Regions from separate parts of the Pseudescherichia sp. L3 genome, predicted to be linked through region 3. Evidence: predicted binding sites of a transcription regulator. Region 3 holds the regulator's gene; each other region holds the start of a gene.
The links. The regulator LexA, encoded in region 3, represses DNA repair genes until DNA is damaged. The targets are predictions, from matches to a motif close to TNCTGTATGTACATACAGNA.

Region 1: the regulator LexA is predicted to act here: its motif matches at 1,412-1,431, upstream of metR (HTH-type transcriptional regulator MetR).
Region 2: the regulator LexA is predicted to act here: its motif matches at 1,827-1,846, upstream of sulA (SOS-induced cell division inhibitor SulA).

What each region holds. Positions count from the first base shown of each region.
Region 1 is NZ_JANKYC010000006.1:54,630-65,138, reverse strand. Features, by position in the region: gene metE (5-methyltetrahydropteroyltriglutamate--homocysteine S-methyltransferase) at 1-1,346, opposite strand, end outside; gene metR (HTH-type transcriptional regulator MetR) at 1,463-2,419, shown strand; gene NR795_RS20255 (carboxylate/amino acid/amine transporter) at 2,304-3,203, opposite strand; gene yigL (sugar/pyridoxal phosphate phosphatase YigL) at 3,275-4,075, opposite strand; gene pldB (lysophospholipase L2) at 4,115-5,107, opposite strand; gene rhtB (homoserine/homoserine lactone efflux protein) at 5,216-5,836, shown strand; partial or broken gene NR795_RS20235 (ISNCY family transposase) at 5,835-6,185, shown strand; gene rhtC (threonine export protein RhtC) at 6,224-6,844, opposite strand; gene recQ (ATP-dependent DNA helicase RecQ) at 6,905-8,731, opposite strand; gene pldA (phospholipase A) at 8,767-9,636, opposite strand; gene yigI (acyl-CoA thioesterase YigI) at 9,797-10,264, shown strand; gene rarD (EamA family transporter RarD) at 10,321-10,509, shown strand, end outside.
Region 2 is NZ_JANKYC010000001.1:688,355-698,863, reverse strand. Features, by position in the region: gene yccS (YccS family putative transporter) at 1-1,035, shown strand, start outside; gene NR795_RS03305 (TfoX/Sxy family DNA transformation protein) at 1,020-1,649, opposite strand; gene sulA (SOS-induced cell division inhibitor SulA) at 1,867-2,376, shown strand; gene ompA (porin OmpA) at 2,731-3,792, shown strand; gene matP (macrodomain Ter protein MatP) at 3,870-4,322, opposite strand; gene NR795_RS03285 (Lon protease family protein) at 4,508-6,268, shown strand; gene fabA (bifunctional 3-hydroxydecanoyl-ACP dehydratase/trans-2-decenoyl-ACP isomerase) at 6,337-6,858, shown strand; gene rmf (ribosome modulation factor) at 6,914-7,081, opposite strand; gene pqiC (membrane integrity-associated transporter subunit PqiC) at 7,349-7,951, opposite strand; gene pqiB (intermembrane transport protein PqiB) at 7,948-9,588, opposite strand; gene pqiA (membrane integrity-associated transporter subunit PqiA) at 9,592-10,509, opposite strand, start outside.
Region 3 is NZ_JANKYC010000002.1:740,455-750,963, forward strand. Features, by position in the region: gene dnaB (replicative DNA helicase) at 1-189, opposite strand, end outside; gene NR795_RS15040 (quinone oxidoreductase) at 295-1,278, shown strand; gene pspG (envelope stress response protein PspG) at 1,582-1,824, opposite strand; gene dusA (tRNA dihydrouridine(20/20a) synthase DusA) at 1,956-2,954, opposite strand; gene NR795_RS15055 (hypothetical protein) at 3,147-3,554, shown strand; gene NR795_RS15060 (conjugal transfer protein TraF) at 3,604-4,920, opposite strand; gene zur (zinc uptake transcriptional repressor Zur) at 5,273-5,788, shown strand; gene NR795_RS15070 (CsbD family protein) at 5,866-6,075, opposite strand; gene lexA (transcriptional repressor LexA) at 6,332-6,940, opposite strand; gene NR795_RS15080 (diacylglycerol kinase) at 7,049-7,417, opposite strand; gene plsB (glycerol-3-phosphate 1-O-acyltransferase PlsB) at 7,547-9,970, shown strand; gene ubiA (4-hydroxybenzoate octaprenyltransferase) at 10,005-10,509, opposite strand, start outside.

The DNA.
Region 1 (10,509 bases), on a different contig from region 3:
TGTTTGAACTCCAGACGCAGGCCGCGGATCTCGGTGGTCTGCGGGAACGAGCCGATGGTCGTTGTCGGCCAGGCGGGCAGGTTGAAACGCGCCCGCTGAACCGCCGCACGCTCCGCGTAGGGGCGCGCCCGCTGGCTATCTCTGGTGGTAATCGCCGCCAGCCGCTGGGCTACGGCCGTGTTGTGCACCCGGGTTGAGTGGCGGCGGGCCTGGATCGGGGCGCTCCATTCAGCCAGCGGTGCGATGTCGCCGCTGTTCAGGGCATCGCGCAGCAGGGCCAGCTCGTGACATTTTTGCAGGGCGAAGGCAAACCAGCTCTTCACTTCGGCATCCAGCCGGGTTTCAACGCTCAGATCGATGGGGCTGTGCAGCAGCGAGCAGGAGGAGGCGACCCACAGATCGCGTTGGCCGACGATCTCTTTAACCTGAGCATATTTCTCTATGAGATCGGCCCGCCAAACGTTACGCCCGTTGACCAGCCCGACGGAGAGCAGCCAGTCGGCTGGCAGGCGGCGATGCAGCCCGGCTACGTCATCTTTACCGTGCACCAGGTCAACGTGCAGACCCTGTACCGGCAGCGCGGCAATAGTATCGAGGTTCGGCGTCACGTCGTCGAAATAGGTGGTCAGCAGGAGCTTCACCTCTCCTGCCAGCGCCTCATAGGCGGGCTTGAAGGCGTTCAGCCACGCCTGCGGCAGCTCCAGCACCAGCGCGGGCTCGTCGATCTGTACCCACTCGACGCCGCGTTTTGCCAGCTCGGCCAGCACCTGCTGGTAGACCGGCAGAATATCATTCAGCAGGCTGAGGCGGTCAAACGGTTCGCCTTTTACCTTACCCAACCACAGGTACGTTACCGGCCCCAGCAGGACGGGTTTGACCCTGTGACCCAGCGCCAGCGCCTCGTCCACTTCGTCCAGTAGCTGGGTCCAGGTCAGCGTGAACCGCTGCCCTTGCGTGAACTCCGGCACCATATAGTGATAGTTAGTGTTAAACCATTTGGTCATCTCTGCCGCCGCCGCTGGCTCACCGGTGGGTGCACGGCCGCGGCCAATGCGGAACAGGGTGTCGATATCAACCGATCCATCTTTGTTCTGATGACGAGCCGGCACGTTGCCAAGCAGCAGGCTGGTGGTCAGAACATGGTCGTACCAGGCGAAATCGCCCACCGGCAGCAGATCAATACCCGCCTGCTTCTGCTGCTCCCAGTGGCGGGCGCGCAGCTCCCGGCCCACCGCCAGCAATGCTTCCTGCGTGGTGTTTCCCGCCCAGTAGCTCTCTTGTGCCTTCTTCAGCTCGCGACGCAGACCGACGCGAGGAAAACCGAGGGTGTGATTCAGTACTGTCATGGTATGCCCCTTGTGAATTTTTGGTATTTGGACGTCCAGATGTTTACACCGCTATAATGTAAAGGTACTGTATATTCCTCAAGCGCAAATTGTTCATGGCGAAGTGAAGGACTTTCATGATCGAAATTAAACACCTGAAAACGCTCCAGGCGTTACGGAACAGCGGATCGCTGGCGGCGGCGGCAGCCACGCTGCATCAGACACAGTCCGCCCTCTCCCACCAGTTCAGCGATCTCGAACAGCGCCTTGGCTTTCGTCTTTTTGTCCGTAAAAGTCAGCCGCTGCGTTTTACGCCGCAGGGTGAGATCCTGTTACAGCTGGCCAATCAGGTGCTGCCGCAGATTAGCCGCGCGCTTCAGGACTGTAGCGAACCGCAGCAAACCACCCTGCGGATCGCCATTGAGTGCCACAGCTGTATTCAGTGGCTCACTCCCGCACTTGAGAATTTCCGTAGCAAATGGCCGCAGGTAGAGATGGATTTCAAATCCGGCGTGACCTTCGATCCCCAGCCAGCGTTGCAGCAGAGCGAGCTGGACGTGGTGCTGACCTCAGATATTTTACCGCGCAGCGGGCTGCACTATTCGCCGATGTTTGATTTTGAAGTGCGCCTGGTGCTGGCCCCGGATCACCCCCTCGCGACCCGGGCGCGCATTACCCCGGAGGATATCGCCGCTGAAACGCTGCTGATCTATCCGGTCCAGCGCAGCCGGTTGGATATCTGGCGTCACTTCCTGCAGCCGGCGGGCATTAACCCGATGCTGAAGAGCGTGGATAACACGCTGCTGCTGATCCAGATGGTGGCAGCCCGGATGGGCATCGCGGCACTGCCGCACTGGGTGGTGGAGAACGTTGAGCGCCAGGGTCTGATCGTGACCAAGACCCTGGGCGAAGGGCTGTGGAGCCGGCTGTACGCGGCAGTGCGCGATGGCGAGCAGCGTCAGCCGGTAACGGAGGCGTTTATTCGCTCAGCGCGGAACCATGCGTGCGACCACCTTCCTTTTGTGCGGAGCGCGGAGCGACCCAGCGGCGATGCACCCATAGGGACGCCACTATCACTGTCCCCCCAAGGATAAAGCTCGGCCAGTGGGGCTGCTCCTGCCAGATGGCGAGATTAACCAGCAGCCCTGCCGGGACATGCATGTTGTTCATAATGCCGAGCGTACCGGCATCCACCTGGGTTGCGCCGTAGTTCCACATGAAGTAGCCAATCCCTGACGCCACCACGCCAAGAAACACCAGAATGCTCCACTGCAGGTTTGTCTCCGGCAGCTTCTGGGCGTTGCCCAAGGCAAACCAGGCCACCACCGCCACCAGCAGCGCGCCCAGATAGAACCAGGCAAAGGCGTTATGCTGCGGCATCGGCCGGGTCTCCATCAGGCGCTTGTAGCCCACCATGCCGATGGCAAAGCTGATGTTAGAGAGCTGCACCAGCAGCAGTCCGGTCCAGAAGTGGTTGGTCACCTGATCGTAACGAATGATCCCCGCCCCGATCACCGCCAGCAGCGCGCTCAGCGCATAGCCCCAGCGTAGCCGACGTCGGCTCATCAGATCGTAGATCAGCGTGATATAGAGCGGCGTCAGGACGGTGAACAGCAACAGCTCGGAGACCGTCAGATAGAGATAGGCGCGGAAGCTGAGCATATACATGATGCCCAACTGCATGGCGCCCACCAGCATATAGAGGCCGATGGTTTTTAGCCCGTGGCCTCGCGTGCGCAGGAAGGGCAGGAAAACCAGCGCGGCCAGCCCAACGCGCATCAGCACGGAGAAGTAGCTGTCGATATGTCCGGCGAGGTATTCGCCATAGAGGCTAAAAGAGAAGGCCCACAGAACGGTGGTGATAATCAGTAACGCCACAATAGGTGTCTCGTTGGTTAATGAGCACCCATTGTAGCGGAGTTACCGGTTGACAACTGATTAATCATTAATCAATCAAGAAACAGCTTACGCAGATAGTGCGGCACCGCGTTGTCCCCGTTAGTGCCGATCACTTCCAGCTGCGGGTAGAGATCCTTCAGGCGCTGGTGCGCGTTGGCCATAATACAGCCTTTACCCGCCATAGAGAGCATCTCGGCATCGTTCATTCCGTCGCCAAAAGCGATGCACTCTTTCAGGCTGTGGCCCATCGCTTTCGCTACCGCCTCCAGCGCGTGGCCTTTCGACACGCCGCCTGCCATCACTTCCAGACAGGTCAGCGTAGAGAAACTGACGTTGACGCGATCGCCCCAGCGGGCGTTAATGGCCTGCTCCAGGGGCAGCAGCGGCTCATGGGTATCGCAGGTGAAAAACACCTTGCTGATCCCCTCGGGATCAAGCATACCTGGCTCAAAAAGAGAGTACTGGAAGACGGCCTCTTTGAAAAAGCGCATCTCATCCGGGCGGTGACGGTTAATAAACCATTCGTCGTCACGGTAGACATTGGTATCGATGTGCGGATCGCTATGCATCACGCCAAACAGATCCTCAGCGATTTCGCGATCCAGGTTATGCGTAAAGACCAGGTTACCCTCGGTATCGTGCACTCGCGCGCCGTTAGAGGTGATCATATAGGCTTTGATACCCAGCTTATCGCGGATCTGTCCTACGTCGACATGGTGACGGCCGGTGGCAAAAACGAAGTTGACGCCGCGCTCGGTCAGCAGCTTTAACGTCTCTTTAGCGTAGGGAGAGAGTGAGTGGTCGGGTGAGAGCAGCGTGCCATCTAAATCAGACGCAACAACCTGATACATAATAGAATTTAACCTCTGGTCAGGCGGCGAACCGCCGGATTAGTTATGCCTGTCGAAAAAATCAACGATGGCGTTAAGCGCGACTGAGCGCATGGCGTCCTTTTCAAAAAGGATCTCATGGTACGCGCCTTTGATGACCAGCGGCCTGTCTCCCTCACAGGGATGGCCCGCTGCAGCGCGGATTTCACAAAAACGATCGTGCATTCGGTTATCGACGACGCGCTCTTCCTCTGCCTGGAGCAGGAGCATGGGCGTCGCATCCTGCGCCGCGCCCGCCAGCACCTTTTCACCGGCGAGAATACCCTCTCGCACCCAGTGGTTGGTCGGCCCGCCGACGCGCAGTTGCGGATCGTCAGCATAGCAGCGCAGATTTCGCCGGTAGCGTACCCGGCTATGAGTAAGCACGTTAATGCTAAACGGCAGCGCATGCCAGCGCCCCGTGCCCAGCGCGTAGCTCTCCCGGAACGGCTGATAGCCTTCGGCCCAGTTCAGGATATGGCGCACCATCCAGTCGGGCAGACGAATAACAATACCAAACATAGGCGCACAGAGCGCGATCGCATCGCAAAGCCGCGGCTGGCGTTGCAGCAGCAGCGTGGCGATCGCTCCACCCATCGAGTGCGCCAGAATATAGCGTTTACGCCATGGGCCAGGCACAACCTCCTGCTGCCAGAAGGCCTGCAGATCGTCAACGTAGTCATCAAAATTATCGACGTGCCCACGATGTCGGTCGGGCAGAATGCGGCCTGAGCGCCCCTGCCCACGATGGTCGATGATCAGCACGTCAAAACCGAGATGGAACAGATCGTAAGCCAGCTCGGCATATTTGACGTAGCTTTCAATACGCCCTGGGCAGACAACGATCACCCGATCGTGATCGGCGGCATGAAAGCGCACAAAGCGCACTGGAATATCGCCAACGCCGATGAATTCAGCCTCTTCACGCTGCCGCCAGAAATCGGTCAAGGGTCCGTGCGTGAAAGCCGCAAAGGCATTTTCTCTTGTTTCCCACCCCTTTTTCTGCCGAAACATTGGGTTTCCGCCCCCGGTCGTCTGTAAAATTGTTTTTTTATGACTCGTGATACAACATGTTAACAATAGCGTATTGTTGCATAAAATATATCGTTCAGGGAGTTTCGCATGACCTTCGAGTGGTGGTTTGCCTATCTGCTTACCTCGATCATCCTCAGCCTCTCGCCAGGCTCCGGCGCGATTAACACCATGACCACCGCCATCAGCCACGGCTATCGCGGCGCAGCGGCGTCGATTAGCGGCCTGCAGACCGGTCTGGCCATTCATATCGTGCTGGTTGGCGTTGGGCTCGGAACGCTATTCTCCCGCTCGCTGCTGGCCTTTGAGGTACTGAAGTGGGCAGGCGCGGCCTACCTGGTGTGGCTGGGCATTCAACAGTGGCGGGCTGCTGGCGCACTGGATCTTAATACCCTGGCCCAAACCCAGTCTCGCGGACGCCTGTTTAAACGCGCTGTTTTTGTGAACCTCACTAACCCCAAAAGCATCGTGTTTCTTGCCGCGCTGTTTCCGCAGTTTATCAATCCGGATCAGCCGCAGGTGATGCAGTACCTGGTGCTCGGCGTCACCACCGTCGTGGTGGATATCATCGTGATGATTGGCTATGCCACTCTGGCAACGCGCATCGCGGCATGGATCAAAGGACCGCGTCAGATGAAAGCATTAAATAGAGTATTTGGCTCGCTGTTTATGCTGGTCGGGGCGCTGCTGGCCTCGGCAAGGCACGCGTAACAAGCTCACAGTTTTGTTGATGCTGGAGCAGATGAGCGGACAACAAATAATCACGCTGATAAACTACATCGCACAGGCAGGAGAAGCTCAGGACGTTCAGACCCTGTTATTTGGACTGGCACAGCGCGTGCCGCAGCATGGAGAAACACTGATGACGTTTGCAGAACATATGAAGCAGATAGGCCTGGCTGAAGGCATGCAGGAAGGTATACAGCAAGGCATGCAGGAAGGAAAACGTGCCGCTATGCTGGACATCGCCAGGGCGATGCTGCTACGAGGTTTTGATAGTGGTACGGTCATGGAGATCACCGGCCTGTCAAAAGACGAGTTGCAGCAGCTAGCACACTGAAACGCGACCCGCCCGGTTAAACCCGGACGGGCAGCGGCTTAACGGGAAATAATCAGATGCAGGCCAAAGGCGGTGAAAAGCGCGCCAGCCACGCCGTCGATCCACTTCGCCATACGCTGGTAGCCGCGGCGCATTGTCGGCAGAGCAAACAGGCTCGCCACCAGGGTAAACCAGGCGAAGGTCTCCAGTGCAATCAGCACGAAAATTCCCCAGCGCGCCGTCTCGCCGACACCATCACCCACGAATAACGAGAAGACCGAGCCGAAGTAGATAATCGCTTTTGGATTCGCCAGGTTAGTCAGCAGCCCCTTTACAAAGCTACGCCCGCTGGTGGCCAGTTCAACCTGCGGCGCTGGTGTATTCAGGACCTCTTTCTTCAGCGCTCCGCGCAGCAGCTGGTAGCCCATCCAGCAGAGGTAGAGCCCACCGCCGACCATAATGATGGTGTGCAGCCAGGCCATTTTTTCGAGGATCAGATTAAGGCCAAGCAGTGCCACGCCAGCCCAGATCATGACGCCGAGGGTGATCCCCAGCACGCCCATCATCGCCTCTTTGCGCGAGCGGCTAACGGCAGTTTGCGAGACAAAGAAGAAGTCCGGGCCTGGGCTCATCAGCGCCACCAGATGTACCAGCGCCACGGTCAGAAATAGCGTCAACATAGATTACTCGTGAAGAAAGAGAAATGAGAGCACTATCCTGGCACCTTTTCCCCGCGCTGACTACTCATCGTCGCCGTCGACGTGCTCCCGAATGAGGGTCATAAACGGTTTGCCGAAGCGCTCGAGCTTGCGCATCCCGACGCCGTTCACGCTGAGCATCTCGCTGGCGGTAATCGGCATCTGCTCGGCCATCTCGATCAGCGTGGCATCGTTGAACACCACGTAGGGGGGAATGTTCTCTTCATCGGCAATGGCCTTACGCAGCTTGCGCAGTTTGGCAAACAGCTTGCGGTCGTAGTTGCCGCCGAAGATTTTCGGGTTTGCCCGCGCCTTTACCACCACCACGCGCGGCACGGCAAGCTGCAGCGGGACCTCGCCACGCAGGAACGGACGCGCGGCCTCGGTAAGCTGTAACGCCGAGTGCTGGGCGATATTCTGCGTCACGACGCCAAGGTGGATCAGCTGGCGGATCACGCTCACCCAGTGCTCCGTTGTGTGATCCCGCCCTTCGCCATAGATCTTGAGCTTGTCATGACCCATGTCGCGAATACGCTGATTGTTCGCGCCGCGTAGCACTTCAACCACATAGCCCATACCGAAACGCTGGCCGACGCGGTAGATAGCCGACAGCGCTTTCTGGGCGTCCACCAGCCCGTCGTAGCGACGCGGCGGATCGAGGCAGATGTCGCAGTTGCCGCACGGCTCCTGACGCCCTTCACCAAAGTAGTTCAGCAGCACCAGACGGCGGCAGGTCTGCGCTTCGGCAAACGCTCCCATCGCGTTGAGCTTGTGGCGCTCAATATCCTGTAGCTGACCAGGCGGCTTCTCCTCCAGGCATTTACGCAGCCAGCCCATATCTGCTGGATCGTAAAACAGCATTGCCTCGGCAGGCAGGCCATCACGCCCGGCGCGGCCGGTCTCCTGATAGTAGGACTCAATGTTGCGCGGGATATCAAAGTGCACCACAAAACGCACGTTGGGTTTGTTAATCCCCATTCCGAACGCCACGGTAGCCACCACGATCTGCAGATCGTCGCGCTGGAACTTCTCCTGCACGTCGGCACGAATGCTGTTATCCAGTCCGGCGTGATAGGCCCCGGCGCTAAAACCACGGGCCTGCAGGCGCGCGGCGGTATCCTCTACCTTAGCGCGGCTGTTGCAGTAGATGATGCCGGATTTGCCTCGCTGCTCCTGAACGTAGCGCAGCAGCTGATCGAGCGGCTTAAATTTCTCCAGCAGCGTATAGCGAATGTTAGGACGGTCAAAGCTGCTGACCTGGATCAGCGGATCGCGCAGCCCGAGCAGATGCACAATATCGCTGCGGGTGGTGTCATCCGCCGTGGCGGTCAGCGCCATAAAGGGCACAGCGGGGAAGCGGGCGCGCAGCTGGCCGAGCGCGGCATACTCGGGGCGGAAATCGTGCCCCCACTGTGAAATACAGTGCGCCTCGTCAACCGCCACCAGACGGAGATCCCAGTGCGCGAGATGCTCAAGGAAGTTATCCAGCATCAGGCGTTCTGGGGCAATGTAGAGCAGGCGGATCTGGCCGCTGCGACAGCCCGCCATAATGCCCTGCTGCTCCTCCCGGCTCTGGGTGGAGTTGAGGCAGGCGGCCGCCACACCGTTCGCCAGCAGCTGATCGACCTGATCTTTCATCAGTGATATCAGCGGCGATACCACCACCGTCAGACCGCTTTGTACCAGCGCCGGAATTTGATAGCAGAGGGATTTCCCGCCGCCGGTCGGCATGACCACCAGACAGTCGCGCCCAGCGAGCACGGTCTCAATGATGGTCTGCTGGCCCGGACGGAACTGCTGGTAGCCGAAGGTGTCCCGCAAAACCTGCCCTGCCCCCGACTCCAGATTCAATACTTCCGCCTGCGCCACGTTAACCCCATCTGCCTTCAAAAAATGACTCTGCCTTAAAAAAGATCGTTAAGCATAACGCCCACGCCTACGCGTGTCTGGTTAAAGTTGTAATCAATTAATGATTCACCGTAACCGCTGTAAACCTGGGTATACAGACGCACGTGCCTCGTGACTGGATAGCTCAGACCCAGCTCGGCGCCGCCGTAGCCGGTGTTCCAGTTGTACTGTCCTTTAGCACTCAGAATGGCTTCACCCAGTTGGTAACCGACCTTGAGCTGGTAGTAGCCCATATACTTGGTGATATCCGGATTATCGTCGGTGTCGCCCACCACAAACCACGGTTTTACCTCTACCAGCCAGTTAGTATTCTGCGCCATCAGGCGGCTATAGATGCGGTTCCAGCTGCGGGAGGTCGGATCGGAGCGGCCGTTAGAGTCGTGATTGTACCCGAACTCGACGTCGCGCAGCGTCCAGCCTGCCAGTTCATAGTCGGTAGCGAAGCCGAGGAACAGCTGCGGCTCGTAGTTGGTTTCACGAAACGGCGAAGATTCATCGCTGTTAGAGAGCTGCCACCAGGACTTCTGCGTATAGGACGCGCCCAGCACCGAGTTTGGCCCAATGATACCGCGCCAGAACGGGAATGCCAGGCTGAGCTGGAATTTTACCTCATCTTTGCGCGCGTTATCGGACCAGTTGTAGGTGTTGATCGCCTCTTTGTTGAGATCGCTGGTCACCGTATAGAGCAGATAGTTAGACTCATACGGATAGAGCGTAAAGGGGTTATCGTGCTCCTGTAACATATTCGCGATGATGCTGCCGCGTACCGCTGGCGCATCGTGTACTGCTTTAACCGTGGCTTCCTGCGCTAATACTGTAAAAGGCAGTGCGATGGCTGACAAAAACCAGGGCAGATACGTCCGCATCGGTTTTGCTCTCCTGACCAAAATTGTTGAGATGGGTAATATTCAGACACCTATTTTACATCTTTCTATAAACGCTGCGCAGCTATCGTTTCCGAAAGTGGAAAACAACAATTAAGAAGCATAAAATCAACAACTCATTAACTACCGGACGCATAAAATAATGTCAGCCGTTCTTACCGCCGAAGAAGCGTTACAGCTGGTGGGCGAAATTTTTGTTTATCACATGCCGTTTAACCGCGCGCTGGGCCTGGAGCTGGATCGCTATGAAAAATCCTTCGCCCAACTCAGCTTTAACAACCAGCCGATGATGGTTGGCAACTGGGCGCAAAGTATTCTTCACGGCGGCGTCATCGCCTCTGCGCTGGATGTTGCGGCAGGGCTGGTCTGCGTCGGCAGCACGCTCACTCGCCATGACACCATTGCTGAAGAAGAGCTGCGTACGCGCCTCGCAAAGATGGGTACCATCGATCTACGCGTCGACTATCTGCGTCCTGGGCGGGGCAATCGCTTTACCGCGACCAGCAGCCTGTTGCGGGCGGGTAATAAAGTTGCCGTGGCCCGGGTTGAGCTGCATAACGAAGAGCAGCTCTATATCGCCAGCGCCACGGCAACCTACATGGTAGGTTGAGACGGTGAAATCGTTTAACATGCTGTTACTTTTTGATGACGGATTTGGATGTTCCGATGGATGCTAAGCAGACGCGGCAGGGTGTATTACTCGCTCTTGCCGCTTATTTTATTTGGGGTATCGCACCGGCGTACTTCAAGCTAATCGACTATGTTCCCGCCAACGAGATCTTTACCCACCGCGTTATCTGGTCGTTCTTTTTTATGGTGGCGCTGATCAGCGTGAGCCGCCAGTGGTCACGGCTG
Region 2 (10,509 bases), on a different contig from region 3:
CTTGCCGATGACAGCCTGACCGGGCTGGACGATATCTGGCAGCGCCTGAAGCGCAACCTGACGCCAGAGTCGGCCCTGTTTCGCCATGCGGTAAGAATGTCGGTGGTGCTCTGCCTGGGCTATGCCTTTATACAGGTCACCGGGCTCCAGCATGGCTACTGGATCCTGCTGACCAGCCTGTTTGTCTGCCAGCCAAACTATAACGCCACCCGCCACCGCTTAACGCTGCGTATCATTGGCACGCTGGTGGGCGTGGCGGTGGGTCTACCGATACTGCTTTTTGTCCCGTCGCTGGAGGGGCAGCTGGTGCTGATCGTCATTGCCGGGGTGCTCTTTTTTGCCTTTCGCAACGTGCAGTATGCTCATGCCACGATGTTTATCACCCTGCTGGTGCTGCTCTGCTTCAACCTGCTCGGGGAGGGTTTTGAGGTGGCGATCCCGCGTATTATCGATACGCTGATCGGCTGCGCCATCGCCTGGGCAGCGGTGAGCTTTATCTGGCCGGACTGGCGTTTTCGTAACCTCCCACGCGTGCTGGAGCGGGCGCTTGACGCTAACTGCCGCTATCTGGATGCCATTCTGGAGCAGTATCATCAGGGACGCGATAACCGACTGGCATATCGCATTGCCCGGCGCTACGCCCACAATGGCGATGCAGAGTTCGCATCAGTGGTCTCAAACATGTCCACCGAGCCGAACGCCACGCCGCAGACGCGCGACGTCGCGTTCCGCCTGCTCTGCCTGAACCACACCTTTACTAGCTACATCTCTACGCTGGGGGCACACCGGGAACAGCTCCAGCAGCCGGAGATACTGCAACTGCTGGATGATGCCGTCTGCTATGTCGATGATGCCCTGCACCACCAGCCTGCTGATGAGGTGCGGGTTGGGCAGCAGCTTGCGGCACTCTCAGAGCGAATTCGCCAGCTTGAACCCGATCCTAAAAGCAAGGCCCCGCTGGTTCTGCAGCAGGTAGGCCTGCTAATTGGGCTGCTGCCGGAGATCTGCCAGCTGCAGCATCAGGTTCCCCGCTGATTTACACGGCTCTCTGCCTCCAGCTCTTTATACCAGACGGTCAGCTCCCGGCGTATTTCTGCCGGGAGCGCGGCCTCATGCAGGCCAGCGATGGCCCCTTCCAGCGCAAACAGCACCCGGATACTCAGCAGCGGGCTGCGCTCCTTTAACCTGAGCCAGCATGCCTTCGCTCCCAGCAGCTTCAGGCTGTGTTCATCCTTAACGCCCGCTTCCCACAGCAGCGTCTCCAGCTGAAAATTCAGGTTGGGCAGATCTCTGAGCCGCTTTTGCGCATACCTTGCGACCTTTTCGCGCCGCGCTGCCGCCAGAGAGTAGTTGCCCAGCGTGAGCAGCGTTTCGCGATCCTGCCACAGGCTATCATCGACCCGGTAGTAGTTAAGCAGCACCGGCCTGCCCCGCTTCACAAAGGTCAGGAACGGGGCCTGCGTGTTGACACAGTAGGAGGCACTCTCTTCACAAGCACGCAGGTAGAGCGCCCCTTCGGCAACCATGGCAAAGACGGTATCTTCTATGGCGAGGCTGTAACCACCAAACAGTGCGCGGTGGCGAATATGTCCCAGCGACGAAAGATATTCCCGAGATTGATAGATCCTTTGATACGATACGTTTTTCATACTTATCCCTTTGAAATCAAGGCGTAATATATCTTCTGTTTATTAAGCCATCCGTTAAAAAGGAACATAGGGAAGTTACCCGGCATCAGCAAGATGATTTTTTCTCTCACCGCACGATCGGGTCATATTTGCGAGACGCTTTCAGAAAATGAGGTTGATCTTTAAACGCGCCGGAGGTACTGTATAGATATACAGTAACTCTCAGGGTTGGATGACTATGTACGCTTCAGGCTTTGCTAACCGCTCATCTCAATATACTTCTTTTGCAGGCAACCGCACGCAGGTTAATGCACCTGCTGCGGCCACCGGCCTCATCAGTGAGGTAGTCTACCGTGAAGACCAGCCGATGATGACGCAGCTGCTGCTGCTGCCTCTGCTACAGCAGCTTAGCCAGCAGTCTCGCTGGCAGCTCTGGCTGACGCCGCAGCAGAAGTTGAGCCGGGCGTGGGTACGGTCCGCAGGTCTGCCTTTAAGCAAACTGATGCACATCAGCCAGCTCTCCCCAGAGAGTACGTTAGATTCCATGATTAAAGCATTACAGACGGGGAACTACAGCGTGGTGATTGGCTGGCATGCGCAGGAGCTGTCGGCAGATGAGCATCGCCGCCTCGTTGATGCAGCCCAGGAAGGGAATGCAATGGGGTTTATTATGCGACCGGTTCGCTTCGACCCTCAGGCTTCAGGACAGTCATCGGGCCTAAAAATTCACTCGAATTTGTTTCATTAAGTAAATTTAAGATAATTCCTGGGATCTTTTTTGCGCCGGTTCCAGGCTATTGGTCATTAAGCTAAATTCGCTCGCGAAGCCTGTCTGGCGGGGCAACCACGATATTTTGACGGCGATTTTATCGTCATAAATGTTAAATATTGTGTCTACAACTCTTTTTTTTTCATATGCCTGACGGAGTTCACACTTGTAAGTTTCCAACTACGTTGTAGACTTTACATCGCCAGGGGTGCTCGGCATAAGCCGAAGATATCGGTAGAGTTAATATTGAGCAATGCCCCCGGTGAAGGATTTAACCGTGTTTTCTCTGGCGAGAAGTTCATGGCGATTTTTGGATGATAACGAGGCGCAAAAATGAAAAAGACAGCTATCGCGATTGCAGTGGCACTGGCTGGCTTCGCTACCGTAGCGCAGGCCGCTCCGAAAGATAATACCTGGTACACTGGTGCTAAACTGGGCTGGTCCCAGTACCACGACAACGGTTTCATTGACAACAATGGCCCGACCCGTGAAGACCAGCTCGGCGCTGGCGCATACGGCGGCTATCAGGTTAACCCGTACGTTGGTTTTGAGCTGGGTTACGACTGGTTAGGTCGTGAGCCGTACAAAGGCGACAACGTAAACGGTGCTTTCAAATCTCAGGGCGTTCAGCTGACCGCTAAACTGGGCTACCCAATCACTGACGACGTTGATATCTACACCCGTCTGGGTGGTATGGTATGGCGTGCAGATGCTAAAGCTCAGGTTCCTGGCGTTGCTGGTGCGAACTTCAAAGACCACGATACCGGTGTTTCCCCAGTATTCGCTGGTGGCGTAGAGTGGGCAATGACCCGTGACATCGCTACCCGTCTGGAATACCAGTGGGTTAACAACATTGGCGATGCTAAAACTCTGGGCACCCGTCAAGACAACGGTATGCTGAGCGTAGGTGTTTCCTACCGCTTCGGCCAGCAGGAAGACGTAGCTCCGGTTGTTGCACCGGCTCCGGCTCCGGCTCCGCAGGTTTCTACCAAGCACTTCACTCTGAAGTCTGACGTACTGTTCAACTTCAACAAAGCGACTCTGAAACCAGAAGGCCAGCAGGCTCTGGATCAGATGTACAGCCAGCTGAGCAACCTGGATCCGAAAGACGGTTCCGTTGTTGTTCTGGGCTTCACCGACCGTATCGGTTCTGACGCCTACAACCAGGGTCTGTCCGAGAAACGTGCTCAGTCTGTTGTTGACTACCTGATCTCTAAAGGTATCCCGTCCAACAAGATCTCCGCACGTGGTATGGGCGAGTCTAACCCGGTTACTGGCAACACCTGTGACAACGTGAAAGCACGTCCGGCACTGATCGACTGCCTGGCTCCGGATCGTCGCGTAGAGATCGAAGTTAAAGGTATCAAAGACGTTGTAACTCAGCCGCAGGCTTAAGTTTACGTCTTATAAAAAAACCCCGCTCTGCGGGGTTTTTTATTGCCTGCTCTCTGCTGATGGGCTGAGGTTATGCGTTACTCTTTGCCCAGCAGCGCCTGCAGATCCTGCTTCAGGGTACTCATTTTGCTGGCATACTTCTCTTTATGCTCGGCGTCTTCAATCAGCTGCACAATCGTCTCTGACAGCGTTTTTCCCCGCCGCTGGGCAAGACCGGCCAGACGTTGCCAGACCATAAATTCTAGATCGATTGATTTTTTACGCGTGTGCTGGTGCTCGGCGTTGAAGTGCCGTTTTCGCCGGGCGCGGATGGTCTGCTTCATGCGGTTCATTAATGCGGCATTCATATGCTGCGCAATCCAGTCGTTAACACGAACCGGTTCGTATTCAAGCTTCAGCAACAGATCGACGGCCTCTTTAGCCGCACTGGTTTCTAAATAGCGCGTGATGAGTTCACCTTCACGGTGCTTTTTCACCAGGTACTTCCATTTCCAGCCGCTTTCGAGATTTTCCAGTTGTTGATATTTCATTGCGATCTCAGTGTTACCGTGTAACTTAGTTCAGAATATCAGTTTTTTGCCAATCTGCTGAAAAGAAATCACATCCTGTGAGCTAAGCGGTGCCCGGATAGCGGTAAAAGCATCTATTCCGCGTGTGCTGAATTGCCGCTTACGCTATAATTTCGCCCTTTACAGCTGATGATAAAACCTCGACTTTGACCATAACTAAACTAGCCTGGCAAGACCTTGTTCCTGATACCGATAGCTATCAGGAGGTGTTTACACCGTCTGACGTTGACCTTGAGTCTGAGCTTTCTCTTGGTGACACGCAACCTCGTTTGCAATACGCGCTGGAGCAGTTGCTGCATCCGTCTGCCTCTTCACGCTTCTTACTGGCCAAAGCGCCGGAAGAGCCGGAGTATCTGTCCCTGATCGCCGCCGCCGCCCGTGAGCTTCAGCCCGCAACGTCGCCGGTTGTTGGCGTCGAATATAGCGTCGCTGGCCGCACGGTAAGCGTTAAGCCTGCCGCCAGTGCAGAGGCAAACTTTGCCGGCCAGAGTGAAGTGGTGGTTGCCGATTGGGTAGAAGCCGAGCAGCTCTTTGGCTGCCTGCGCCAGTTCAATAATGAGATCACCCTTGAGCCAGGGCTGGTACACCAGGCCAACGGCGGCGTGCTGGTGGTGTCGCTGCGTACCCTGCTGAGTCAGCCCCTGCTCTGGATGCGCCTGAAATCCATCGTGACTCGCCAGCGTTTCGACTGGGTCTCCTTTGACGAGTCGCGTCCCCTACCCGTTAGCGTTCCCGCAATGCCGCTGACGCTGAAGGTTATTCTGGTCGGCGAGCGCGAGTCGCTGGCAGATTTCCAGGAGATGGAGCCGGATCTGGCCGCCCAGTCTATCTACAGCGAGTATGAAGAGACGATCCAGATCACCGATCTGGACGCGCTTGCTACCTGGCGTCAGTGGGTCATTCTTAACGCCGAGCAGGCCGGACTTCCCACCCCGGCAGAGGATGCCTGGCCGATATTTATCCGTGCCGCGGTACGCTACACCGACGATCAGGAGACGCTGCCGCTCAGCCCGCTGTGGCTGGCGCGCCAGCTGCGCGAGGTCTCTGCCTTTACCGAGGGAAGCACCTTCGACGCGGAGCAGCTGCAAACCATGCTGAGCCAGCGCGAGTGGCGTGAAGGCTATCTGCCGGAGCGTATGCTGGATGAGATCCTGCTGGAGCAGATCCTGATTGAGACCGAAGGCGATCGCGTGGGGCAAATTAACGCCCTGTCGGTGGTTGAGTTTCCCGGTCACCCTCGCCCCTATGGCGAACCGTCACGCATTAGCTGCGTGGTACACATCGGCGACGGCGAGTTTCATGACATTGAGCGGAAAGCCGAGCTGGGGGGCAACATCCATGCGAAGGGCATGATGATCATGCAATCCTTCCTGATGGCCGAGCTGGAGCTGGAGCAGCAGATGCCGTTCACGGCGTCGTTGACCTTCGAGCAATCCTACAGTGAAGTAGACGGCGACAGCGCCTCAATGGCCGAGCTTTGCGCCCTAATTAGCGCCCTGGCCGATGTCCCGCTGCATCAGCATATCGCTATCACCGGCTCGGTGGATCAGTTTGGACGGGCACAGCCGGTAGGCGGTCTGAACGAGAAGATCGAAGGCTTTTTCGCCATTTGCCAGCACCGGGGTCTGACCGGCAAGCAGGGCGTGATCATCCCGGCGGCCAATGTCCGTCACCTTTGCCTGCATCAGGAGCTGCTGGACGCGGTCCAGGCAGAACAATTTTTCATCTGGGCCATTGATGATGTAACCGATGCACTACCCTTACTGACAGACCTGGTCTGGGATGGCGAAGGGCAAACCACGCTGGTCCAGACTATTCAGGAACGTATTACGCAGGCGACGCAGCAGGAAGCGCGTCATCGCTATCCGTGGCCGCTACGCTGGGTCGGCTGGTTTACGCCTAACTGATCGGAGTTGTTCAGCGTACACGTGTTAGCTATCCTGCGTGCTTCACTAAAATAAGGCTTACTGAGAACATGGTAGATAAACGCAAATCCTCTTATACGAAAGAAGACCTTCTTGCCTCTGGTCGTGGTGAACTGTTTGGCGAAAATGGCCCGCCGTTACCAGCAGGAAACATGCTGATGATGGATCGTGTGATCACAATGAGCGAGACGGGCGGTAATTTCGATAAAGGCTACGTTGAAGCAGAGCTGGATATCAAACCGGATCTGTGGTTCTTCGGTTGCCACTTCATCGGCGATCCAGTAATGCCTGGCTGCCTGGGCCTTGATGCCATGTGGCAGCTGGTTGGTTTTTACCTCGGCTGGCTCGGCGGCGAAGGTAAAGGCCGTGCCCTCGGCGTAGGCGAAGTGAAACTGGCTGGCCAGATTTTACCTACTGCCGCTAAAGTTACCTACCGCATTCACTTCAAGCGCGTGATCAACCGTAAGCTGATCATGGGTATCGCGGACGGTGAAGTGCTGGTTGACGGTCGTCAGATCTACACCGCAACCGATCTGAAAGTGGGTCTGTTCAAGGACACCTCTGCGTTCTGATCCCCCTGACAGGCGAAACCTCCGCCAGGCGGAGGTTTCATTTAAAGAGACAGAATCAGGCGATAACTACCCTATCCTCCATGGCTTCTCGCCAGCCTCCAAGCCAGTATGATCTCTGATTCAGCGTCTGGTAAGGACACAACTCTTTTGAGCGTCCGGCAATGCCGGCCTGGTAACCACGTTGATGTGCCCGTTCCAGGCGATCTCGTTTTTGTCTCTTCATGCCTCGTTTCCCTCATTATTTATGTCTGGTGGAAAAGAAAACAGTGGCTACTAAATGTGCAACCACGTCTAAGAAATAGCGCGATAGACGCAGACAGTCAATGCACAAAATTCATACCAATGTCATAAATGTGAGATATGCGAGAGTTCATTTGTACAAAAAGTGTGAGCAGGCACAGGTTTTATCCCGCTTAGAAGGCGAAAAAAAACCACGCTACCGGGAAAGACAGCGTGGTTTTTTAGGATTAATTGCAGACTCAGGTACAAATTAGGGTAAGCGATTTATCTCCCGGGCCATGTTGCTGGCCTGCTGCGCCCACGCTTCGCCCAGCACTTTTACCATCGCGTCATAGCCATCCTGAGGCTGCGTCATCTCCACATGGAAAGGACGCTTGATCAGCGTGCCCTGGTGATTAAGCAGCCACTCGCCGCTGACAATCACGTGCCCATCATAACGGCCATGAAAACCGGTCACGGTAACGTTAAGGGTATCTTGATCGCTGCCCATCGGCTGAGAGGCGACCACCCAGCCTGGGAGATTGCGGCTAAGGTTCGCCACCAGCGAAGTACGCAGCTGCTGGTCGAGCGGGCTGGCCCACAGGTTGTTGTTAGCGATGACGTACTGCACGTCGCTGGTCTGGTAGACCACGCCGTTACCCGCGAGATAGTCCGGAACCGACACCTGCTCCACCCACAGCTGACGCTGTGCCTGCCCAGGGTTGGTTGCCATCATGCTCTGCGACGCGGCAGCCTGCGACAGCTGAGCGTTTGATAGCTGATTGTTCGGCAACTGATAGTAGCGTGGCTCCTCGCTACCGCTACTGCAGGCGCTGAGCAACAGCACCGCAATGACCATTATCCCTTTTCTCACTGTTTAACCCCCTTCGGCTCAGGATCTTTTTTGCCCTTCGCCTCAAAGACCAGGGCGTTGCTCTTCTGGTTAAGCGTTTGCAGCACCGGCTGCAGCTCGCGCAGAACCTGATCCAGGCGCTGCATATCCGCCACCATCTTGTTATAGGCTGCCGATCCCGGCTGGAAGCCCTGCATGCTACGGTTCAGCTCGCGCAGCGTTTTCTGCATATCCTGCGGCAGCTGCTGTACCGACTGGCTGGCTGTCAGCTTGTTCAGGTTATCCAGCGTGGTTTGCAGACGGCGCATGGTGCGCTGGCTCTCGGCAAGCGTGCCGGTAGCCTGCTCAAGCATCGGATTCAGCGGCAGGTTGTTGATCTTATCCAGCGTGTCCATCAGGCGCTGCTGGATCTGCGCCAGACCGCTGCTGACCGTCGGAATAATGCTGTAGCCGCCAAACTCACGGATGCCGGTGATCGGCGGCGGTTTCGAGACGAAATCCATATCTACGTAGAGCGCGCCAGTCACCAGGTTACCGGTTTTCAACGAGCCGCGCAGTCCCTGCTTAAGCAGCTCAGGCAGATTCGTCAGGATATCCGGACTTTCCCCCATCTGGCTGGCGATCCGCTCTGGCTCAATACGGATCAGCACCGGAATACGGTAGTCGTCGTTCAATGCCTGACGCAGGCCCGGCATAAAGAACGGTACCTTGCTGACGGTCCCAAGACGCATGCCGCGGAACTCTACCGGTGCGCCAGGTTGCAGGCCGCGAATAGAATCTTTGAAGAACAGCAGGAAATCCTGGTGCTGCGTATAGAGCGACTCCTGAATACTGCGCTGGTTATCATAGAGATCGAACTCGGCCTTCTCGGCTACCGGCTGGCCTAAATCGATGCCGTCGGGCACGTCAAAGCTGACGCCGCCGCCAAACAGAGTGGTCAGCGCCCCCATCTCGACGCGCATGCCTGCCGAGGTGAGATCGACAGCGATACCGCTATCCTTCCAGAAGCGGACGTTGCTGGTCACCAGACGGTCGTTAGGCGCGTTAATAAACAGCTGATAGCTCATGGTGCGCTTCTGCGGGTCGAACACGCTGGTCTCTACCGAGCCGACGCGATAGCCGCGGAAAAGTACCGGATCGCCAGGGGTAAGCTGACCCGCTTTTTTACTGTCGAGCACCACGCGGATGCCTTTTGCATCCGGCGGTGCCAGCGGCGGCGAGTCCAGCAGCTGGTAGTCGTCACGCACGCCGCCTTTGGATCCCGGCTTAAGTTCAATATAGGCCCCGGAGAGCAGCGTACCCAGCCCGCTGATCCCCTCCCTGCCGACCTGCGGTTTCACCACCCAGAACACCGTATCGCCGTGCAACAGCTTTTGCATATTGGCATTCAGCCGGGCCTTGATCTCAACGTGGGTCAGATCGTCGGTCAGCGTTGCAGACTCCACCACGCCGACGTCAATGCTGCGGCTTTTGATGGTGGTTTTACCCGCTTCAATGCCTTCAGCATTGGTGGTGATCAGCGTCACCTCCGGCCCCTGATGGCTATAGTGATAGAAGAGGATCCAAGCCCCGATCAGCGCCGTGACAATCGGGAAGATCCACACCGGTGACCAGTTCTTCACCTTCTGCACTTTGGCTTCCCCACCTTTGGTCTCCATGTTTTACGACTCCTCCTGGCTTGATTCTGGCTCGCGATCCCACGACAGGCGTGGGTCGAAGGTCATGGCCGCAAACATCGTCATGATGACAACCAGCGCAAACATCAGCGCGCCCATTGCGGGGTAAATATTCATTAATCCGCCCATACGTACCAGGGCAGAGAGTACGGCAATGACGAAGACGTCTATCATCGACCAGCGGCCAACAAATTCAACGACTTCATAGATCAGGTGCATACGCTCGCTGTCGCGTCGGCCGTGCCCTTTCGCATCCCAGCAGAGCCAGGCGATGGCGATCATCTTCAGGGTTGGCACCATGATACTGGCGATAAAAATCACCAGCGCCACTGGATAGGAGCCTTCGCTCCAGAGCAGGATCACCCCGGCCAGAATGGTCGAGGGCATTTTATCCCCCAGCAGATCGGTGATCATAATGGGCAAAATATTGGCTGGCAGATAGAGCAGGATGGAGGTGACCAGCAGCGCCATCGTTAGCTGAAGGCTGTTTCTGCGCCGGGCGTGGCCATGGCTGTAGCAACGGGGGCACACCGTCTGATCTACGGGCAGTACCGCCGTGCAGCAGGCGCAGGAGCGCAGCCCCTGGCGAATCCCCGGCACGCCGACGTGCAGCGGCTGAGCCAGGGCCGGCGCGGGAGCAATGTCGTCCCACAGCCAGCGTTTATCGACGCACTGAAAGGCGCGCAGATGCAGAATGCAGAACAGACACCAGGGGATGAAGCTACTACCGACGCCGATATCGCCATAGGCCATCAGCTTCACGAAGCTGACCAGCACCCCGGCGAGGAAGATCTCGGCCATCCCCCAGTTTTTGAGCATGAAAAAGATGCGGGCCAGCCTGCGCTTCAGGCGATCCGGCAGCGGAACCTGATTCACCAGCAGAATGACGGTGACCAGGCAGAA
Region 3 (10,509 bases):
CCGATGTGGACGGGTATAGAAATCTTCCGCTACAACGCGCTCGGCAACGTCGTCCCAGCGTTCGTTATCCAGCATTAAACCGCCCAACACCGACTGCTCCGCTTCGATTGAGTGTGGCGGCACTTTCATCCCCTCGACTTGCATGTCGCGGGGTTCAGTCTGTTTGTTGAAGGGTTTATTTCCTGCCATAGTGAATGGAGTACCGAGATAAATTGTGGGTCGAAACTTTATCATATTTTGGATTATGACACCCGACCCTAATGATACCCTGGCTTAGGATCTTTGGGAGGAAACATGGCAACAAGAGTTGAATTTCACAAGCATGGTGGCCCTGAGGTATTAAAAGCGGTGGAGTTTACCCCCACCGATCCGGCAGAGAACGAGGTGCAGGTCGAGAACAAGGCTATTGGTATCAACTATATCGATACCTACATCCGCAGCGGCCTCTATCCGCCGCCGGCGTTGCCAAGCGGTCTCGGTACAGAGGCGGCAGGCGTAGTGAGCAAAGTCGGTAAAAACGTTAGCCACATTAAGGCAGGCGATCGGGTGGTCTATGCCCAGTCAGCGCTGGGTGCCTACAGCTCGGTGCACAACGTGCCTGCGGATAAGGTCGCTCTGCTGCCAAATGCCATCTCCTTTGAGCAGGCGGCCGCCTCGTTCCTTAAAGGACTGACGGTCTTCTATCTGCTGCGTAAAACCTATGAGATCAAGCCCGACGAGCCGTTTCTGTTCCATGCGGCGGCGGGCGGCGTAGGGCTTATTGCCTGCCAGTGGTCCAAGGCGCTGGGCGGGAAGCTGATCGGCACCGTGGGTAGCGCGCAGAAGGCGCAGCGGGCATTGCAGGCCGGCGCGTGGCAGGTGATTAACTACCGCGAAGAGAGCATCGTTGAGCGCGTTAAGGAGATCACCGGCGGTAAAAAGGTGCGCGTGGTCTATGACTCGGTAGGAAAAGATACCTGGGAGTCCTCGCTGGACTGCCTACAGCGTCACGGCCTGATGGTCAGCTTCGGCAATGCCTCTGGCCCGGTCACCGGCGTTAACCTCGGCATTCTTAACCAGAAAGGTTCCCTGTATGCCACCCGCCCTTCCCTTCAGGGTTACATCACTAACCGGGAGGAGCTGGAGGAGGCGAGCAACGAGCTGTTTTCACTGATTGCCAGCGGCGTGATTAAGGTAGACGTGGCGGAAGATCAGAAGTTCCCGCTGGCGGAGGCGCAGCGCGCGCACGAGACGCTGGAGAGTCGGTCAACGCAGGGATCGAGTTTGCTAATCCCCTGATTCCCTCTAAATAATTCGAGTAGCAGGAAGGCGGCAAGTGCGCGAGTCCCCAGGAGCTTACATAGGTAAGTGACTGGGGCGAGTAAGCGCAGCCAACGCACCGGCTGCTTGAAGTATGACGAGGGAAAAGAATTAGGGCTTCCCTTAAGGAAGCCCTTTCTTTTTTTTAGTTCGGCTGTATGTAGGGTACAGCTCGATGAATTCAAAAGACGCGCAATAGTGACAGATTCGATACCTAAATCCTATGCGGTTTGGCTGAACCTGCCAGAGAAAAATGCCAGGTTGTGATCAAGACCGCATAACTTAGTAACGCCAGCGGCTATTACGCTGATACAGCGGCAGTTTTGGCTTTTTCACCGCCCGGATAACCCAGACGATGGCCACCGCCAGCAGCAGCCAGGGCAGCAGTTTAAACATCAACGCAAACAACCCACCGACGAACATCAGCGCCGTGGCCACTGCCAGAGCAACAATAATGCCCAGCAGCGAGACGCCCGTTACCAACAGCATCATAAAAAATCCAATCACAAACAGTAGTTCCAGCATGGCTTTTCCCCCTTAATAGTTACCCAACCTATTACAAGAATCGTGCCAGAGTGTAATTTATTGATAATAAAGCAAAACGCCCCGCAGAGTGCTGCGAGGCGTGGTGAATTTAGCTAACTTTTAGCGAATTTTTAACGCTTATCTGCGACCAGCTTCAGCGCCTGCTCCAGCACGTTAATATCTGCCCCTGCTTTATGCGCGTTTTCACTCAGGTAGCGACGCCACTGGCGCGCGCCTGGAACGCCCTGGAAAAGCCCCAGCATATGGCGAGTAATATGCCCGAGATAGGCCCCGCTGCTCAGCTCACGCTCGATATACGGATACATGGCCCGCACCACCGCAACCGGATCGGCATCTTCACGCGCTACGCCAAAAATCTCACGGTCAACCGCAGCCAGGATGCCTGGGTTTTGATACGCCTCACGCCCGACCATCACCCCATCCATATGCTCAAGGTGCGCCTTTGCCTCTTCCAGCGATTTAATACCGCCGTTGATGGACATAGTCAGGTGTGGGAAGTCGCGCTTAAGCTGATAGACACGCGGGTAGTCCAGGGGCGGGATCTCGCGGTTCTCTTTGGGACTGAGCCCAGAGAGCCAGGCCTTGCGGGCATGGATAATAAACGTCTCACACTCGCCCCTGCCGGAAACGGTATCAATAAAGCTGCAAAGAAATTCGTAGCTGTCCTGATCGTCAATGCCGATGCGGGTCTTCACCGTCACCGGAATAGAGACTACGTCGCGCATGGCTTTGATGCAGTCGGCCACCAGCTGCGCATTACCCATCAGGCAGGCCCCGAACATGCCGTTCTGCACGCGATCGGACGGACAACCAACGTTGAGGTTGATCTCATCGTAGCCGCGGGCTTCGGCCAGTTTCGCACAGTGGGCCAGCTGCGCCGGATCGCTGCCGCCCAGCTGAAGCGCCACGGGATGCTCTTCGTCGCTGTAGGCCAGGTAGTCGCCTTTGCCGTGAATAATCGCCCCGGTGGTCACCATCTCGGTGTAGAGAAGCGTCTCCCGCGACAGCAGACGCAAAAAATAGCGGCAGTGGCGATCGGTCCAGTCGAGCATGGGCGCGATGGAGAAGCGGTGGGCGGCGAAGGCGGTAGCGGGCGTGACTGGCGGCATAGCGTACGTTTTTTCATCAAAATGGAAAAGGGGCGCTACTATAGCATACTCATTTCGCCTGAACAGCACGCCGGAACATTGTGCATAACCTATGCCCCGGATATCTTGTAATACAAGGTGCTGAACAGTGGATTATCAGACGCAAGAGCTGTTCAGGGAGTGTGTTTCTCTGACGACTTAAGGATTAAGCGTATGTCTCTTTGGTTTTCTTATTTGGGATTAGCTGCCGTATGGGTAGGTTTTTTTTTCTTTGCTTTTCTCTTCTTCTTTTTTGGTGCAAACAAAAAAAAGTATAACCAGCTCATTGAGTTATACCATGATCGTGGCTTCTCGTTTTATGCCCCCTATCATTTCCACTCTTTAATGGGTTTTTTCGGCTCTTTTACGCTTGTTTATTACTTTCTCTGTCTTTTGAAAAAGAAAGCCCCCCTTTTCATGTGGAATGATAATAAAGAAGTATACAATTTCTTTGATAGCATCCCAGGCGATCTCTATAGCTGGATGCATGGGTATTACAGAATTACACTTCTTTGTATGTGCTCGTGCGCTTTCGTTTTCTTCATGGTTCTTGCAAAATTCGTGGCTGAACATTTTGGTTAAGTAACCTGAACAGCACGCCGGAGGCATTGCGCCTCCGGCGGATAGATCATTAGAACGTCAGGCTGAGCTGCGCGCCTGCGCCCCAGGTTTCATCTTCGCCGTACAGACCCATCAGATCGACGTGAACACGGTTAAACGGCGCAAAGCCGATACCGGCGGTGGCGACGTTGCTGTCGTCCCCTTTCACATCGGCACGGTAGCCCGCACGCACCGCCAGCCAGTCAAGCGGACGCACTTCAGCACCCACGCCAACGTACTGGGAAGCCTCTTCGCTCTTAAAGCCTTTGGTTTCGGTTACATCGCCATCGGCGCTGAGGGTCACCAGATCCGTGTGCCACGCCAGACCTGCGGTCACCACCGGGCTGATCTGGTAGGTATCTTTGTAGTTGCGTACTTCCCCGGTGCGGCCGTTGCGGATCTGGATATCTTTGGTATCGATATCACGAGAGATCAGGTTCTGCCCGCTCAGGCCTACGGTCCAGTTATCACCAAAGTCAGCGGCAATACCGGCATCAACGTTGAAGCCGGTATCGTCGTTACGATAGCGGCTGCTGTTGAAGTCGCTGCTGTCGTAGTCGTAGATAGAGGTGGTGTAGTTGAACAGCCAGGTTTTTTGCAGCTTCGGCGTTACGCCGATAGAGACCGGCACGTCGCCAAACTGGAACTGACGCGCCACGGCCACGCCGTAATCGGAGACGATAGCGGCCCGTCCAGATGCAGTAGAGTTCAGGTTACGGGTGATCTCATCCGAGCCGGATGGAGAGAGCGCAGCGTTCAGCGCCACGCCTGCCGCAACCAGGTCGCTGTTTTGAATATTGCGCAGATAGTTAATATCCTGCTGGTCGATAGCAGAGCTCACGCGCGCATGCGCATAGGCTTTGGTTACGAATGCAAAGGAGAGAACGTCGTTGGGGATGCTGACTGCAATGCCCGCAGCGGCATTAGCGTGCGCCGTTTTACCCTTCAGGAAATCCAGCTCGTCGGCGAGGTCGCGTGCTGCTCCCTGGAACTGATCGATAGTGCCCAGCGGATTCGCAATAATTTGCGCCGTGGTCAGGTTATCAATGACGTCATCGTAATAGTCAACTTTGTCGTTAATATCATCGATTTCGTCCTGCAAATTATCTTTATCTGTAATCTGTGCCTGGACGCTTGGCAGGATGACAGTCACATTATCATCCGGTTTGGCCTTCGCCAGCAGTGCCGGGTTAATCAGTACGCCACTGCCGTAGCTGGCGGATGCGACACCGGTTCCGCCCATGGCATCACTACGTGCTTCTGCCCATGTATTCGCTGCCCCTGCCTGAGTGACTACTCCAAAAGAGACCGCAAGTGTTACCACTGAAAGCTTAAAAATTTTTTTCACAGTTTGCCCTGTCTTATTGATCAAAGGTCGATTTATGCCCTGCCAGTTATCGCCTGGCGAGAGGTGAACTATTGCTGTGAAAAGCGATGCTAAATGCAGCTAATTCGTTTTTTACCTGCATGAGAATATTTTTATTCGTAACAATCTGCGTCTTTTTATAAAGACTCTTTACTTATAGAGGAGGAAATTCGATTGGGGAAGTTTTTCTACTACGGGCGTTGAAAATTTCAGGTAAATGCCAGGGGTAAGGCCTCTTGCGGGCGGAAGGATGGCGTGGATCTCGGCGTTCGCCACAGGATATGGTAAAGTAGCAGTTTCAACGTTATTACATTACGTCACTTGAGGATGCCCAATGGATAAGACCACTTCGCAGCAGATGCTGGCACATGCTGAAACGCTGTGCGCGCAGCGCAACGTGCGCCTGACCCCGCAGCGCCTTGAGGTTCTACGCCTGATGAGCCTGCAACAGGGTGCGATCAGCGCTTACGATTTACTCGATCTTTTGCGTGTCTCTGAGCCGCAGGCCAAGCCGCCAACGGTTTATCGCGCTCTCGACTTCCTGCTGGAGCAGGGATTTGTGCATAAGGTTGAGTCGACAAACAGCTACGTGCTGTGTCACCTCTTCGATCAGCCCACGCATACGTCGGCGATGTTCATCTGCGATCGCTGTGGCGTGGTAAAAGAGGAAGCGGCTGAGGGCGTGGAAGATATCATGCATGCGCTAGCGGCAAAGATGGGCTTTGCGCTACGGCATAACGTTATTGAGGCGCACGGGCTTTGTGCAGCGTGTTCGGAAGTGGAAGCCTGTCGTCATCAGGGCGAGTGCCAGCACGATCACAGCATCTTAGTGAAGAAAAAACCGCGTTAGGCTACGAGGTAGAGCAGGAAGGGTCGGTACATCCTTGTACCGTCGGGCAGGGCATTCAAGCTGTCTATCTAGCGTGATTACCAGCGATACTCGTTACGAGTTTCCCATTCGCCGACTTCTTTCTCGGCCTGGTCTTTCTGATAACCGTAACGTTCTTGAATTTTACCGACCAGCTGGTCGCGTTTACCTTCAATAACGGTCATATCATCGTCCGTTAATTTGCCCCATTGCTCTTTCGCTTTACCTTTGAACTGTTTCCAGTTACCGCCGACTTCGTCTTTATTCATAATGGTATCCTCATCATCGTTCGGTGTTGAATAGCAATATTCGTTGGTCCTTCGTTACGTTCGTTATCTGCTGAACGTGATAATAATTGTAGCTAAGGATTTTCTAAGGTGGGATTTATTCGGAATATTTAACCATTCAGAGGCAAACAAACAACAGGAAGAGAGGGCAAAAAAAGAGGGAGCAAATGCAGGAACAAAAAAATAGATTAAGCGCTGTGGCAGGATAAAGCGAGCTGCCACAGGCACTTACAGGATATCAGAGCCATTCGCCGTTGCGAATAACGCCGACCGCCAGCCCTTCAATACTGAAATTCTGCTGACGCAGGTCAACAACGATAGGATCGAAGTCGCTGTTTTCAGGCAGTAGCTGTACGGTATTGCCCTGCTTTTTCAGCCGCTTTACCGTCACTTCATCATCAATACGCGCCACGATCACCTGGCCGTTACGCGCTTCCTGAGTTTTATGTACTGCCAGCAGATCGCCATCCATGATGCCGATATCTTTCATCGACATCCCGCTAACCCGCAGCAGGAAATCAGCGCTGGGCTTAAACAGGGAGGGATCGACCTGGTAGTGGCCTTCAATATGCTGCTGCGCCAGCAGCGGCTCACCGGCAGCGACGCGGCCAATCAACGGCAGCCCCTCTTCCTCTTCCTGCAGCAGTCGGATCCCGCGCGATGCGCCGGAAACAATCTCAAGAACCCCTTTACGCGCCAGCGCTTTCAGGTGTTCTTCCGCCGCGTTTGGCGAACGGAATCCCAAACGCTGCGCAATCTCAGCACGCGTCGGCGGCATGCCGGTCTGGCTGATGTGATCGCGAATGAGATCAAACACCTCTTGCTGCCTGGCTGTTAACGCTTTCATCCCGCCCCCTGGGTGTATATACAGTTATGCTGTGAGTATATACAGCAAAAACTGTTTTTGAAACCAAATTTTGAGCAAAACCGCCGCACAAGCCCGATTTTGCGCACCTTAGCGGTAATGTGGCCAGAGCAGCATGCCCCAGGTTGCCAGCGCAAGCAGGATAGACATCAGCACCGCCGCTGAGCCCATGTCTTTGGCCCGGCCGGAAAGCTCATGAAAATCAGTGCCAATGCGGTCAACAACCGCTTCGATCGCGCTGTTCAGGATCTCCACTATCATTACCAGCACTACGGACCCAATGAGCAGCACGCGGGTAATAGCGTCTACGTCGAGCCAGCAGGCGATAACAATAGCGAGGATCACCGCCACGGCCTCCTGGCGGAAGGCGGCCTCATTGAGCCATGCCGCACGAACGCCCTTCCATGAGTACCCTGCAGCTTTAATGATTCGGGTTAAACCAGTGGTATTATTGGCCATCAAAAGAACCTTTTTATGTAATTATCGTCAATGTCTATGCGAGCGTACCGAGGTACAAAAGATATTCTGCGCGCTTTCTGATATTCTTGCGGCGCAATGGCATTATTAACCAGAGGCTTCACATTGTTTATGTCCGGCTGGCCACGAATTTACTACAAATTACTGAATTTACCATTAAGCGTGTTGGTAAAAAGCAAGTCGATTCCGGCAGAACCTGCCCAGGAACCAGGACTCGATACCTCACGCCCTATTATGTACGTTTTGCCTTATAACTCGAAGGCAGACTTACTGACTTTGCGTGCTCAGTGTCTGGCACATGAGCTGCCCGACCCGCTGGAGCCGCTGGAGATCGACGGCGCGCTGCTGCCGCGCTACATCTTTATCCATAGCGGCCCGCGTGTTTTTAGCTGGTACACGCCAAAAGAAGATTCCGTTAAGCTGTTCCATGACTACCTGGATCTCCACCGTAATCACCCGGATCTGGACGTACAGATGGTGCCGGTATCGGTGATGTTTGGCCGCTCGCCGGGGCGCGAAAAAGGCGAAGTTAACCCGCCGCTGCGCATGCTGAACGGCATCCAGAAGTTCTTTGCCGTCTCCTGGCTGGGCCGCGATAGCTTTGTGCGCTTCTCCCCGCCGGTCTCCCTGCGCCGGATGGCCACCGAGCATGGCACGGACAAAATTATCGCCCAGAAGCTGGCCCGCGTAGCGCGCATGCATTTTGCCCGCCAGCGGCTTGCCGCCGTGGGCCCGCGCCTGCCAGCACGCCAGGATCTCTTCAATAAGCTGCTGGCATCAAAAGCAATTGCCCGCGCGGTAGAAGACGAAGCGCGTAGCAAAAAGATCTCTCACGAGAAGGCCCAGCAGAACGCCATCGCCCTGATGGAAGAGATTGCCGCTAACTTCTCCTATGAGATGATCCGCCTGAGCGACCGTATTCTCGGCTTTACCTGGAACCGGCTCTATCAGGGTATCAACGTGCATAACGCCGAGCGGGTCCGCCAGCTGGCGCACGACGGCCATGAAATTGTCTACGTGCCGTGCCACCGTAGCCACATGGACTACATGCTGCTCTCCTACGTCCTCTATCATCAGGGACTGGTCCCGCCGCATATTGCTGCCGGTATCAACCTTAACTTCTGGCCTGCCGGGCCGATTTTCCGCCGTCTCGGGGCATTCTTTATTCGCCGTACCTTCAAGGGCAATAAGCTCTACTCAACGGTGTTCCGTGAGTACCTGGGCGAGCTGTTCAGCCGCGGCTACTCGGTAGAGTACTTCGTCGAGGGTGGGCGCTCACGTACGGGGCGTCTGCTGGATCCGAAAACCGGCACCCTGTCGATGACCCTGCAAGCCATGCTGCGCGGCGGCACGCGCCCTATCACCCTGGTACCGATCTATATCGGCTACGAGCACGTGATGGAGGTAGGTACCTACGCCAAAGAGCTGCGCGGGGCGACCAAAGAGAAAGAGAACGTCTTTCAGATGCTGCGCGGCCTGAGCAAGCTGCGCAACCTCGGCCAGGGCTATGTTAACTTTGGCGAGCCGCTACCGCTGATGAACTATCTTAATCAGCACGTGCCGGAGTGGCGCGAGTCGATCGATCCGATTGAAGCGATACGCCCGGCCTGGCTGACGCCGACCGTGAATACCATCGCCGCCGATCTGATGGTGCGCATTAACAACGCGGGCGCGGCAAATGCCATGAACCTTTGCTGTACCGCGCTGCTGGCCTCGCGCCAGCGCTCGCTGACCCGCGAGCAGCTGACCGAGCAGCTGGACTGCTATCTCGACCTGCTGCGCAACGTGCCCTACTCGCCTGACGCCACCGCCCCGGCGGCAAGCGCCAGCGAGCTGATTGCCCACGCGCTGCAGATGAACAAGTTCGAGGTAGAGAAAGACACCATCGGCGACATCATCATTCTGCCGCGCGAGCAGGCGGTGCTGATGACCTACTACCGCAACAACATCGCGCATATGCTGGTGCTGCCCTCTCTGATGGCGGCCATCGTGACCCAGCATCGCCAGATCTCTCGCGAAGAGCTGCTGCGCCACGTTGACGTGCTCTATCCGATGCTGAAAGCGGAGCTGTTCCTGCGCTGGGATAACAGCGAGCTGCCGGACGTGATGAACGCCCTGATCGCCGAGATGGTGCGCCAGGGCCTGCTGGTAGATAAAGACGACCGTCTGTATCTCAACCCGCAGCGCTCACGCACCCTGCAGCTGCTGGCAGCGGGCGCACGCGAAACGCTACAGCGTTACGCCATTACCTTCTGGCTGCTGAGCGCTAACCCGGCCATTAACCGTGGCACGCTGGAGAAAGAGAGCCGCACCCTGGCCCAGCGTCTGTCGGTGCTGCATGGGATCAACGCGCCGGAGTTCTTCGATAAAGCGGTGTTTAGTACGTTGGTGCTGACGCTGCGCGATGAAGGCTATATCAGCGATACAGGAGATGCCGATCCGGCTAAAACCATGCAGGTCTATCTCCTGCTGGCGGATCTGGTAACGCCTGACGTGCGATTGACCATCGAGAGCGCGACGCAGGCGGAAGCGTAATAGTGAGGCCCGGCAAGCTTGCCGGGCCTCTTTTTTAGGTCAGGTAACTCACCGCCAGCCCAACAAACAGCGCCAGGCCCACGTAGTTATTGTTCAGGAAAGCTTTGAAACAGGCGTCGCGATCGCGATGCACAATCATCTTCTGCTGCCAGATAAACAGCGCGCCTGCTACCGCAATCGAGGCATAGAAAGCCCAACCCAGCCCGTTCAGCCAGCCCACCGCCGCCATCAGTACCAGTACCAGCACCTGCAAAATACCGACGATCAGCTTATCGTGACGACCAAAGAGAATAGCCGTCGATTTAATGCCGATCTTGACGTCATCGTCCCGATCCACCATCGCATAGAGCGTATCGTAGGCCACCGCCCACAGAATGTTGGCGAAGAACATCAGCCAGCAGCTCAGGGGAACCGACTCGCTCACGGCGGCAAAGGCCATGGGAATCGACCAGCCAAAGGCGGCACCCAACACCACCTGCGGCAGGTGGGTATAGCGCTTCATGAAGGGGTAGGTCCAGGCCAGCGCCAGCGCCGCTACC